DNA from 3 places in the Paenarthrobacter sp. JL.01a genome. Region 1 is predicted to be linked to each of the others. Evidence: riboswitches for the same ligand, from Rfam matches in the RefSeq annotation. Region 1 holds a riboswitch; each other region holds the start of a gene.
What was found. A riboswitch is a leader RNA that binds a small molecule or an ion and turns the genes downstream of it on or off. The one in region 1 is predicted to bind cyclic di-AMP.
Positions count from the first base shown of each region.

Region 2: another riboswitch for cyclic di-AMP. It lies ahead of N5P29_RS01975 (NlpC/P60 family protein); the one in region 1 lies ahead of N5P29_RS03565 (aggregation-promoting factor C-terminal-like domain-containing protein).
Region 3: another riboswitch for cyclic di-AMP. It lies ahead of N5P29_RS05100 (C40 family peptidase); the one in region 1 lies ahead of N5P29_RS03565 (aggregation-promoting factor C-terminal-like domain-containing protein).

Region 1 covers NZ_CP104877.1:724,350-728,318, reverse strand. Annotated here, with positions in the region: gene N5P29_RS03575 (response regulator transcription factor) at 1-430, shown strand, start outside; gene N5P29_RS03570 (sensor histidine kinase) at 434-1,927, shown strand; cyclic di-AMP (ydaO/yuaA leader) riboswitch at 2,042-2,225, shown strand; gene N5P29_RS03565 (aggregation-promoting factor C-terminal-like domain-containing protein) at 2,229-3,086, shown strand; gene N5P29_RS03560 (glycosyltransferase) at 3,241-3,969, shown strand, end outside.
Region 2 covers NZ_CP104877.1:395,192-399,160, forward strand. Annotated here, with positions in the region: gene N5P29_RS01965 (NCS2 family permease) at 1-1,034, opposite strand, end outside; gene N5P29_RS01970 (copper resistance CopC family protein) at 1,149-1,781, shown strand; cyclic di-AMP (ydaO/yuaA leader) riboswitch at 1,932-2,120, shown strand; gene N5P29_RS01975 (NlpC/P60 family protein) at 2,124-2,909, shown strand; gene N5P29_RS01980 (NAD(P)/FAD-dependent oxidoreductase) at 3,009-3,689, opposite strand.
Region 3 covers NZ_CP104877.1:1,034,013-1,037,981, reverse strand. Annotated here, with positions in the region: gene N5P29_RS05115 (NTP transferase domain-containing protein) at 1-608, opposite strand, end outside; gene N5P29_RS05110 (HNH endonuclease) at 651-1,151, opposite strand; gene N5P29_RS05105 (NlpC/P60 family protein) at 1,369-2,142, opposite strand; gene N5P29_RS05100 (C40 family peptidase) at 2,237-2,968, opposite strand; cyclic di-AMP (ydaO/yuaA leader) riboswitch at 2,973-3,141, opposite strand; gene N5P29_RS05095 (M23 family metallopeptidase) at 3,280-3,969, opposite strand, start outside.

The DNA.
Region 1 (3,969 bases):
CGTGCAGGACCGCATCGTGGGACTGGCGGCGGGTGGCGACGACTACGTCACCAAGCCCTTCAGCATGGAAGAAGTACTGCTTCGCCTGCACCGGCTGGTCCAGCGCTCAGGCGTCGCTGCGATGGACACTGCTGAGCTCGTGGTGGGTGATCTGACCCTGAACGTGGACACCCGGGAGGTCACCCGCGCCGGGGAGGACATCGCCCTGACGGCAACCCAGTTTGAACTCCTCCGTTATCTGATGGAGAACCCGAAACGGGTGGTCAGCAAGGCCCAAATCCTGGACCGGGTGTGGGACTACGACTTTGGCGGCCAAGCCAACATCGTCGAACTCTACATTTCCTATCTCCGCAAGAAGATCGAAGCGAACCACGCGCCGATGATCCACACCGTTCGCGGAGCCGGCTACGTCATCAAACCTGCGGACTAGGCCTTGAGCACACTCTCAGGGGTTGCCAGGAGCCGGCAGCGCAATTGGCTCAATCCCTCCACCTGGCATTTGCGGACCCGCCTGGTCCTGGTGGCCATGGCTTTGCTGGTGGCCATTTGCGGCGCAGTCGGGTTGGTCAGCTACGCCTCGATGGACATGGTTTTCAACAAGCAGCTCGACAGGCAGCTGGAGCAGGCGTCGCGCCGCGCTGACGACTTCGGCAGGCCGCCGTCGAGCTTTCCGAATTCGCCGACAGGACGCCCGGACCCGCTGGAGGCCCGCGGGCAGGCGGCCGGCACGCTGAGCGCCCGTATAGATGGGTCAACGGTGCGCAGCTCCGGGCTGATCGACGCCCGGGGCAACCGCGTTTCCTTGTCTGCCGCCGACGAGCAGGTCCTGCTCGCGCTGCCGACGGGCGACCGTCCCGTGGACCGCACACTGTCCAACGGCGACTACCGGCTCATGGCTGTGAAGACCAATTACGGCGATGTGATCGTCACGGGCCTGCCGCTCGCGGACAAGCAGACAGCAGAGGCTTCGCTGGTCTGGACCATGGTTCTGGTGTCACTGGGCGGCCTGGTGGTGATCGGCCTCGTAGGCACCGTGATTATCCGTCGCACCATGCGGCCCCTGGAGCAGCTGTCCGATGTCGCCACCAAGGTTTCGCGGCTGCCTCTCGACGCCGGTGAAGTGGCACTTGCGGTGCGTGTACCGCCGTCGGCTTCCCATCCCGGCACCGAAGTGGGCAGCGTGGGCCATGCCCTGAACCAGATGCTGAACAACGTCTCCAGCGCGCTGGAGGCCCGTCAGGAGAGCGAGACAAAAGTGCGGCAGTTCGTTGCCGACGCCTCGCATGAATTGCGGACGCCGCTGACGGCCATCCGCGGCTACACCGAGCTGCTGCGGATGACCGAGACCTTAACGGACGATGGCAGGAAGTCCCTGGCCCGGGTGCAAAGCCAGTCCGAACGCATGACTACGCTGGTGGAGGATCTGCTGTTGCTGGCAAGGTTGGACGAGGGCCAACCGCTGAAGGTCACGGACGTGGACCTGACCCAGTTGGTGATCGAGACCGTGAGTGACGAGAAAGTCATGGCCCCGGACCACATCTGGCAGCTGATGTTGCCGGACGAACCGATCACGGTGCGTGGAGATGCCACGCAGTTGCATCAGGTATTGGCCAATCTGCTCTCGAACGCCCGCAAACACACAGATCCTGGAACCACGGTGGTCACCGGGGTGATGCTTTCGGCAGACGGCAGCGCAGTGGTTACCGTAACGGACAACGGGCCCGGCATTCCCGGAGATTTCCAGGGCAGGATTTTCTCCCGGTTCGCCCGGGCAGATGCCGCAAGGTCGGGGGCGGAGGGGACGTCCGGCTTGGGCCTGTCGATAGTCGAATCCATCGTCACGGCCCATGGCGGAAGCGTGGAAGTGACGTCCAAGCCGGGGCGGACAGAATTCGCTGTCCGGCTGCCCGTCGTCGCTAGCGACTGAAGGTAACGGCCCCGGCAAGGCGACTCACCGGCGTCGTGATCTCTGTTACCTAAATGTGACTTCTGACGGAACCTCCTGTACCGTCGAAAGTGTGGGTCGCCCCAAATGGCCCGCATCCGGGATGCGCCGAGCTCTGCCACATCCCGGAGTCCGTTCTTACTCCGAGGCAGAGACGGGGGACCCAGAGTCTCCGGGCCTGGCATTTGCCGGCCCTTGGGGTGAAGCCGCAGCGTAACGCGCGGCCGGATGACCTCATCCGAACCCGACAGCTAACTCCGCAGGCGCTGAGAGGTAATCACACATGTCTGAACTTAACGATCAGACGCGCCCTTCCGCGCGTCACCGCGACCAGAACGACACCCAGTTGACCAAGTCGCAGACCGTCCTCAAAAAGGCCGCCCGTGAGGGCAAGTCCGGCAAGCGCATGCCCGTTGTAGCCGGCGTCATCGCCGCCGCGCTGGGTGTTGCATCACTCGGAACCGCTGCCAACGCCGCCCTCAACCTTCCTGAGGCCAGCCGCGTGGCTGAGACGCAGACCGCCGTCGAGGCCAGCAACGCCAAGGCCGCTGAAGAAGCCGCCGCTGCCAAGAAGGCTGCAGACGAAAAGGCTGCCGCCGCCAATGCCGCGGCAGACAAAGCAGCGGCCGATAAGGCTGCAGCTGACAAGGCCGCTGCGGACAAGGCAGCTGCCGACCAGGCCGCCGCTGCGCAGGCAGCAGCTGAGAAGGCCGCCGCCGACCAGGCAGCAGCAGAAAAGGCTGCCGCTGACGCCGCCGCCAAGCAGGCCGCCGACGCCGCTGCTGCCGCCGCCGCAGAAGCAGCCGCCGCCGCAGCCGCCCCCAAGGCTGTTGACGACCCCGCTGCCGCCAAGGCCTACGCCGCCAGCATCCTGGGCAGCTACGGCTGGAGCGCCTCTGAGATGACGGCACTGAACACGCTGTGGGAGAAGGAATCAGGTTGGCGGACCACTGCCACCAACGCTTCCAGCGGTGCGTACGGTATTGTCCAGTCGCTTCCGGCCGGCAAGATGGCTTCTGTCGGCGCCGACTGGCAGACCAACTACCAGACCCAGATCAAGTGGGGCCTGAACTACATCAAGGAACGCTACGGCTCCCCGTCAGCTGCCCTGGCCTTCCACCTGGCCAACAACTGGTACTAAGCCAAGAGCTTTCCCGAAAAGCCGCTCCCGTTCCGGGGGCGGCTTTTCGCGTGCAGGGGGCGCCTATTCGCGTGCAGGGGGCCCTGCATACTTACACAGTCGCGTCACAGCTTCCGCCTAAAGCCCTCACAATCGGCGGCCCCACTGTGAATGCATGACGCTCATAGATCCCGCCACCAGTGCGCTGCCGAACCCCGCCCATGCGGGGAACTTCGCCGCTCCTGCCTTGCCCCACCGGCAGCCGCGGCGCTTTCCCGTGGACACGCGGACCTCAGTCCCTGTCCTGGACGTCACCATTCCCGTCCACAACGAAGAGACCGACCTCGAGGAATGCCTGCGCCGCCTGCACGGTCACCTGGTGGAGTCGTTCCCGCATACGTTCCGCATCACGGTGGCGGACAACGCCAGCACGGACAACACGCTGAAGATCGCCGAGCGTCTGGCCCGCGAGCTCCCCGAAATCGGCGTCATGCGCTTCGAGGAGAAGGGCCGGGGCAACGCCCTGCGCCAGGTCTGGCTCGCCTCGCCGTCCCCGGTGCTCGCCTACATGGATGTGGACCTTTCCACTGATCTGGCCGCCCTGGCGCCCCTGCTGGCTCCACTGATCTCCGGCCACTCAGACCTTGCCATCGGTACACGTCTGTCCCGCAACTCCCGAGTGGTCCGCGGGCCAAAACGCGAGTTCGTATCCCGCAGCTACAACGTCCTCCTGCATACGCTCATGGGGGCCCGGTTCTCCGATGCCCAGTGCGGCTTCAAGGCCATCCGGGCAGACGTCGCCCACAGGATCCTCCCCCACACCCTGGACAACGCCTGGTTCTTCGACACCGAACTCCTGGTCCTCGCCGAGCGCTGCGGCCTCCGTGTCCATGAAGTCCCCGTC
Region 2 (3,969 bases), 330 kb from region 1:
AAGATCTGGTTGGAGGAAACCGATGCGCCACCGCCCACAATCGCGCCGAGGGCGTCCACCTGGAGCACGCGGTCCACATTGGGGATGTTGCCGTCCTTGTCGACGGTGCCTGCCTCGTTTGCCAGGCCCACCATGGTGCCCATGGCATCGAAGAAGATGCTGAGCAGGATCACGAATGCCAGGAGCGCAGCTGCGATGAATCCGAGGTGTTGGAAGGCGCCGAACGGGTTTGCCTTGCCGATCAGGGAAAGATCCGGGGCGCCCCATTCGGACAGGGTGGGGGCCACTAGCGACCAGCCGCGGGGGTTGACGTTCTTGCCGTCGAAGCTGGGGCCGATGTGAAGGGTGAACTCGAGGATGGCGGCCAACGCCGTGGAAACCACGATGCCGATCAGGATCGCGCCACGGACCTTGCGGACCACCAGCGCGATGGTCAGGATCAGGCCGACGGCGAACACCAGCGTGGGCCAGCCCATGAGCTTGCCGTCAACGCCGAGGCCCAGCGGAACGGTGGTGCCCGCGGCGTCCGGGATGCGGCGGACGAAGCCCGCGTTCACCAGGCCGATCAGGGCGATGAACAGGCCGATGCCCACCACGATCGCGGTCTTGAGGGCTTCGGGCACGGCCTTGAACACAGCCGTGCGGAAGCCTGTGAGGACCAGGATCAGCATGGTGACGCCGGACAGGACCACCAGGCCCATCATGTCCGGCCAGGTCAGCTGTGGATGGGAGGCGACAGTGACCGCCACGAAGGCATTAACGCCCAGCCCGGTGGCCACAGCGAAGGGGTGCTTGGCCCAGGCGCCCATCAGGATGGTCAGGATGCCGGCAACGAAAGCCGTGGTGGCCGCAACCGCCGTGAAGCCCAGGGACGCGCCGCTGGAATCGGCGCCCGAGAGGATCAGCGGGTTCAGCACCACGATGTAGCTCATGGCGAAAAATGTCGCGAAACCGCCGCGGATTTCCCTTGAATACGTGGAGCCACGTTCGGAAATCTTGAAGTAGCGGTCCACTGCAGAACCTTGTTTAAGCATGAAGGTCTCCGGGTTTTGGGGGGAGTGTGCTATCAAATCCTATGCCGTGGAATGTGGGGGCTTCGGACCATTCCCCTAGTCTGTAAGGAAGCCAACACTAGGAGAAACCGCCCCATGCGTACCATCCGCCCGCTTCTGGCCGCCGTCGTCGCCGCCTTTGCCTTCGCCTCCGCCCTGCTGTTTTCCGCGGCACCGGCGTCCGCGCACGACGTCGCGGAATCCACGGCGCCGGCGAACGGTGCCACCGTGGCTGAAGTTCCGGCGTCGGTCTCCATTACGTTCAACAACCGGCCCCTGGCCATCGGTTCGGGCGTCACTGTAACCGCCGGCGGTGAAAACTGGGCTGACGGACCCGTGGAAATCATCGACAGCCAGGCGGTGCAGAAGCTTCGCGCGGGCGCCCCTGCGGGGGAGTACACCGTGGTTTGGCGCGTCGTCAGCTCCGATTCGCACCCCATCGAAGGCACCTTCAAGTTCACGGCCACCGCTGGAAGCACGACGGCGGCCAGCGGCTCCGCAGCGGCCTCACCTTCCGGATCGGCGACGTCGGCCACGGTCCCGTCCGTGGGTTCGGCACCTCCGGGAACCGGCAGCAGCGCTCCCGCGGCTGACGCGTCCCAGCCTTTCCCATGGAGCATCGTTGTGATCGCAGCAGTGGCAGTTGGGCTCGTGATCTTCCTTGCTGTGACAGCACGGAAGAAACTTGCTGCTTCCGATGACTCGGAAGGCCCCGCATCCGCGGAATGACGGGCTTTTCTACATAGCTGCGAATATCTCGGTTCGGTCACTGCGACACGCCAAGGCAACGGTTCCCGTTACTTAAATGTGACTTCGCAGCGATCATCGCGTACGGTGGTACCTGTGCCTGTTCCACGTAGCAGGCACTTCCGGCCTGATTGCCTAGCTCTGCCGCAGTCCGGAATCCGTTCGCAGACAAACCTACGGCAGAGACGGGGAACCCAATTTGGGCCGCTTACGAGCGCGCCTTGGGGTGAAGTCACGAAGCTTCCGCTCAGCGGGAGATAGTGGCCGGGTGACTCCCATCCGAATCCGACAGCTAACCTCGCAGGCATCGGGAGAGGCTCTTTCATGTCTTCACGCATTCTTCGCGGCCGTCGTAAGGCGGACAGCGTACGTCCTAATCCGTTCATCTCCATCTCCAAGGCAGTTGCCAGCAACGCTTCCGGCGCTGGCCGCCAGGCAGCCGTTATCGCAGCAGCTTCCGGACTCGTGCTGACCGGCTCCGTAGCTGCCCACGCAGCCGAGGCTCCGGCCCAGCGTGACTCCAGCCCTGCCACGGTCGCCGAGACCGCATCCGAGGCTCCGACCCAGGTTGTAACCGCCCTTTCGACGGCGACCATCAACTTCGAGCGTCCCGCAGTTGCTTCTGTTGCGGCTCCGGTCATCGAAAAGCCGGCTCCGGTCGTTGAGGCCCCCGCTCCCAAGACCGCTACCGTCGCTGCTGCTGCGGCTCCTGTCGCCGCCCAGGCTGCAGTTGCTGCTCCGGCCGCTGTTGCTCCTGCTGCCGCTCCGGTAGCTGCGGCTCCTGCCGCTGGTGGCGTCAACGCTGCCATGGTTGCCTCGGCTTACGCCCAGATCGGCATCATGCAGGACTGCACCGCCATGGTTGAGCGGGCCCTCGGCTCCGCAGGCATCCCTGTTGGCGACCTGGCACCCATGCAGTTCATGAACTACGGCAAGGTTGTCAGTGACCCCCAGCCGGGCGACATGATCGTCCAGTCGGGCCACGTTGCCATCTACATCGGCAACGGCCAGGCCATCAGCGGTGGCATCAACGGCAACCAGACGGGCATCCACCCGATCAGCTGGCTGACCGCGACGGGTCCCATCACCTACGTACGCGCTGGCGCATAAGCCTCACGCATCAACGCAAAGGCCGGTGTCTTCCGAAGATTGATTCTTCGAGGACACCGGCCTTTGGGCTTTAAGTATGGGTTTGCAGCGCCTGCGCAGCTAGGCAATGGCGATGCCAGGGCCGCCGGGCAGTGCAACCTTTGAGGAGATTGCCTGGCCAACCGCCTTGGCCTGCCGGAGCACTTCCTTGGGCGTCGGCGTGATGAGTTCTCCCACGCCCACCAGATGCATGCCCACGGCGCGCATGGCGGACACGAGGTTCTGCCCCACGGCGATGCCCAGTTCGGCCAGCATCCGCCGCAGTTGGCTCTGCGCGCAACGCGTCACCACCACATGGTCCGCCAGGAGGATTCCATTGGCTGTGTGCACTGCCCATTGGCGAGGTGCTGATTCAAGGGGGCCTGACGCGAGGAGCCCGTTCCGGGTCATGCTCGCGGCAAGTCCGTAGCCAATGTGTTGGGATGCGTCGGCGCCCAGGAAATCGAGGCGTACGGCCCGCGTGGTGTTGCGAACATCCAGATGGTGGCTTGCCGCGTAATTGCGCAGGTGGCGGAGGATCTCGTTGCGTTCCTGGATGGAGGCGGGATCGGCTACCTCGCAGCGTTGCAACATACCTGTGTGGACGGCGGGGCCGGAGGCCGACAAGGCGCCGAAGCCATCCACCACGATGGAGCCCACGCCGTAGCGGCTAAGTTCGCTGGCAACGGCCAAGCCGGACAGGCCGGCACCTATGACCACGGTGGTAGTGCGTTCGGTGCCGGAATCAGGCGCGTGTGACACTGCTTGGTTCCTCCTTGACGTGTGTGCCTTCCGGCATCGCGTGGGATCGCGTCCGAGTTCCCCAAGCGGCCGCAAACAAATGGCCGGTTTGTGTTGTTGGACACGTTGGCCGGCCATTCGGTGACTCGAACATTACCTAACTTTTTCGCCCGTGGATAGCCTCCCGGGGCAGCGTGTTTTGCGCGTTCGTCGGCAGCATTAAACCGGTGTCCCGGAACCGAGCCCTGACCGTTATACACATAGCGTCAACCCACCTTGATTCGGTCCTCCCGACCGAGAA
Region 3 (3,969 bases), 310 kb from region 1:
ACGTCCGCCTCCAACTCGTAGTCAATACCCAGGGCCGCGGCGTCTTCCCACGTATCCACGTCATCCGTAGACCCTGCCGGGACGTCAACGTCCAGCAGGTTCAGCCTAGCAAGCAGCCTGAACACCGGAGAGTCCGTTAATCCCGAACCTGCCGACGCCACAGCCACTTCCCGTTCCAAGGCAGCTGTGCTGTAGACCCCCAACAAAGGCTGCTTGCGGCCGTCAACGGATACCGCCATAGCCCCCTCCACCGTGGGATTCGCCTGGAGCGCCTCCAACAGCCGGCCCAGTCCCTCGGAGGCTCTGGGCATATCGCAGGCCAGAACCAGGGTCCATTCAGAGGGCGGCCTCGTTTTCAGGACTGCCAGTCCTGCCGCAATCGCAGCTGCAGGCCCGGCAAAAACAGGCTCCTCACGAGCGATCAGCACCGATTCGGGCAGTGAGTCATTCTGAACGCCGGGTCCCACCACAACCACCGCTGCCGCACCCCGGGCAGTCTTGAGGGCATGCGAAAGGAGGGTGTCGCCGTCGTACTTCAACGATGGCTTGGGCACGCCACCGAGGCGGGTGGCCCTGCCACCCGCCAGAATCACGGCGTTGAACTCCATCCGCCCAGAGTACCCGGACGGCCGGAGCTGAGCAGAAATCGATCAGGCAGCGGATTCCGGCAACAGGAACGGGTCCCAGTCCGGCGCAGGTTTCTCGAGTTCTTTGATCTGCCACATGGTTCCCTGGGGCACACCGGGTTTGAAACGGAGTTTCCATCCCATTTCGGCCAGTGTGTGGTCGCTCTTGGCGTTATTGCATTTCAAGCACGCCGCAACCAGGTTTTCCCAGGAATCCGCGCCGCCCCTGGATTTGGGGTGGACGTGGTCTATGGTGTGGGCTGTTTTCCCGCAATAGGCGCAACGATGGCCATCGCGGCGAAGAACTCCGCGACGGCTCACGGCAGTGATCCTGTTGTACTTGGGACGGATGTAGCGGTTCAGGAGGATTACGGAGGGGCGTCCGAGAATCTCCTGTGGCCCGACGACAGGCTCGTCGCCTTCGGCCACTACGCTAGCTTTCCCAGTGAGCACAAGGACCAGCGCCCGGCGGAAGGTAATAACCGCCAGCGGTTCATATCCAGCATTCAGAACGAGTGTGCGCATGCACGTACCTCTTCACGGCCGCACCCGTCAGGGGCACGAGGGCCGGCTGCCCTCTGCATGTACGGGCTGTGGATCGACAACACAAGAGTAAGCACTTATATGCCGTATCAACGAATTTATTTGTCGATTCGCTCACAGTGTCCGCAAAAATTCATGCGCGGTTAAAGCAGAACACCCCGCCGGCAACTGCCTGCGGGGTGTTCCTGGGAGTCAATGACTAGCCGTTGACGCGGATGAAAACCGGTCCGGAGCCGACGTTGACGCTGAACAGTGCCGTGGTGGATCCGTTCCATCCACCATGGACTGCCATGCCGTTGCCGACGTAAACAGCGATGTGTGCCTGTCCGGCAAGACCGCCGTTGGCGTAGTAGGCGAGGTCGCCGGGCTGTGCTTCGGCTGCGCTGACGGTGCGGCCGAGGGAGAGGTAGCCGGCGGGCCAGTCGTGGAAGTGGATGCCGACAGCAGCAAGGGAGTTGGTGACCAGCATGGTGCAGTCCTGCGTGACGCCGAGCTGAGCGTAGGCGGCGGCAGCAATGGCTGCGCCGAGTCCGCTGGAGGCTGCCGGAGCTGCAGGCGCCGGGGTTGCGGCGTTGACGGCCAGTGTGGCGTTGGCGGCCGGAGCCGTGGTGGCCTTGGGCGTCTTTGCTTCAACCTTGGCTGGAGCCTCTTCCACTACGGGAGCGGGAGCTTCCACGGTGGTGACAACAGGACGCTCGTAGGAGATGGCGACCGTGGAGTCCGCCGCGATCGTGGCCTGGGCAACCGACTGGACGTCGAGGGCGGAGGTCGCCGTCGACTCGCGGTCCACGTTCGATTCAGCAGCGTTGGCAGCGATACCGCTGGTCAGGACCAAACCTGAAGCTGCGGCGATGACTGCTGCCTGGCGGCCGACGCCACCGGCGTTGACACTGACGGCCTTGGCGATCACGGCAAGCGAGCTGGTCTTGGGGGCCTCAGCGCGGTGCCGTGCAACTTTGTTTGCACTGGTCATTGTTTTTCTCTTTCGTATCCGCAGGCAGTTGGGGTACCTGCGGGTAGTGGGCCGGCTGGCAGGGGTACGTCAGCCAGCCCCGAATCGGTGTGTTTTAGCGGAGGGTGAAGAAAGAAGACGTGCCCGTGGAAGCCACGGAATGCAGCAGGGTGCCCTGTCCGGGGTTCAAAGCGCTGATCATCATGCCGTTGCCGACGTAGATACCCACATGGGCTCCGCCGTTCTGCATGACAAGGTCACCGGGCTGCGGCGTGCTGGTGGCCTTCATCGCCGTCCAGGCGTTCACGCGGGGGATGCTGATGCCGGCCTGCGCGTAGACCCACTGGGTGAAGCCGGAGCAGTCCCAACCGGCGGGGGTGGTGCCGCCCCACACGTACGGGGAGCCGATTCCGGTGTAGGCGATGGCGGCGAGCCCGGATGCTGCCGCGCTTGCAGCGGAATCCTTGGTTTCGGAGGACTTGGCGGTGACTGCCGTGGCGTCATCTGCGGTGCGCTCGGTTACCTGGGCTGCCCGCTGGACGACCTTGGGGGCTTCCTTGGTGGCCACGACCGGGCTCTCGAAGGAAACGGTGGCTGTGGGCTCTGCGGTGACAACTGCGGTGGCAGCCAGCTGCTGGGTGCTGGAAACTTCCGAGGTGGTGACATCGGTGCCGGCGGCGTTGGCCGGCAGTCCGACGGTGAGGACGAGGCCTGAGGCTGCTGCCAGCACGGCGGCCTGGCGGCCTACGGTACCGGCGTTTGACGAAACAGCCTTCGAAAGAGTGTTCAACGGGTTCGAACGAACCGTTTCAGCGCGGTGGCGCGCAGGGGTAGTGCGTGATGACACGTAGGTAGCCTCTCCCAATGCCTGCGAGGTGAGCTGTCGGATTCGGATGGGAGTCATCCGGCCGCGCTGCTTCCTGGGAAGCTTTGCGACTTAACCCCAAGGCCTTCATGCGAAGACCAAAAGTGGTTCCCCCGCCCCTGCCAGACGAATTTTGCGAACGGACCTCGAGTGGTGGCAGAGCTAGGCAATCCACTCAAGTGCATCGGCCCCCTAAAAAGCCGATGCGCTCTGAAGGTTATAACAATTGAAAGCGAATGTCACATTCAGGTCACGAGACGTGTCATCAATGCGAGAGAGGACCATCAACTGGCTTAGAGCCAGCCCATGGGGTCGACGACTTCGCCGTTGACCTGGACCTCGAAGTGGAGGTGGCAGCCGGTGGAGGCGCCTGTGGTGCCACTGAGGGCAACGGTGTCGCCGCGGTTGACCGTCTGGCCCACTTGGACGTTGAACGAAGACAGGTGGTTGTACGTGGTCTCAAGGCCGTTTCCGTGGTCCACGACCACGCGGTTGCCTCCGCCGTACTCATGCCATCCGGCGAAGGTCACTTTGCCGGCCGCAGCCGCGTGCACGGCAGTGCCGCACTGGGCGACGAAGTCCTGGCCGCGGTGGAAGTCGCCGGTTCCGCCGGTCAGGGGGCTGACGCGGTAACCGAAAGGCGACGCCGTGACCAAGGAGTCAAGGGGGCTGCCCAGGGTTCCCAGGGAGGAGGACCGCTGGATGCTGCCGGCGGACTGTGCGCTGAGCAGTTGCTTCAGCTTTCCATCGGGGTCGGCGGCGGTGGCAACAGCTGCACGGCTGAAGTCGATTTTGGCCGATGCTGCCGCGGAAACCTCGGGCTGGCTTCCTACGGGGCCGCCAACGGCGAGGGCGGATTCGGTCTGGCCCGATTCCGAGGTGGCCATGACGGGGCTGGTAGCCGGCAGCCCGACAGTCAGGACCAGGCCGGTGGCGGCAAGCGCAACTCCGGCCTTCTGCCCGACGCCACTTGCTGCGGCGAA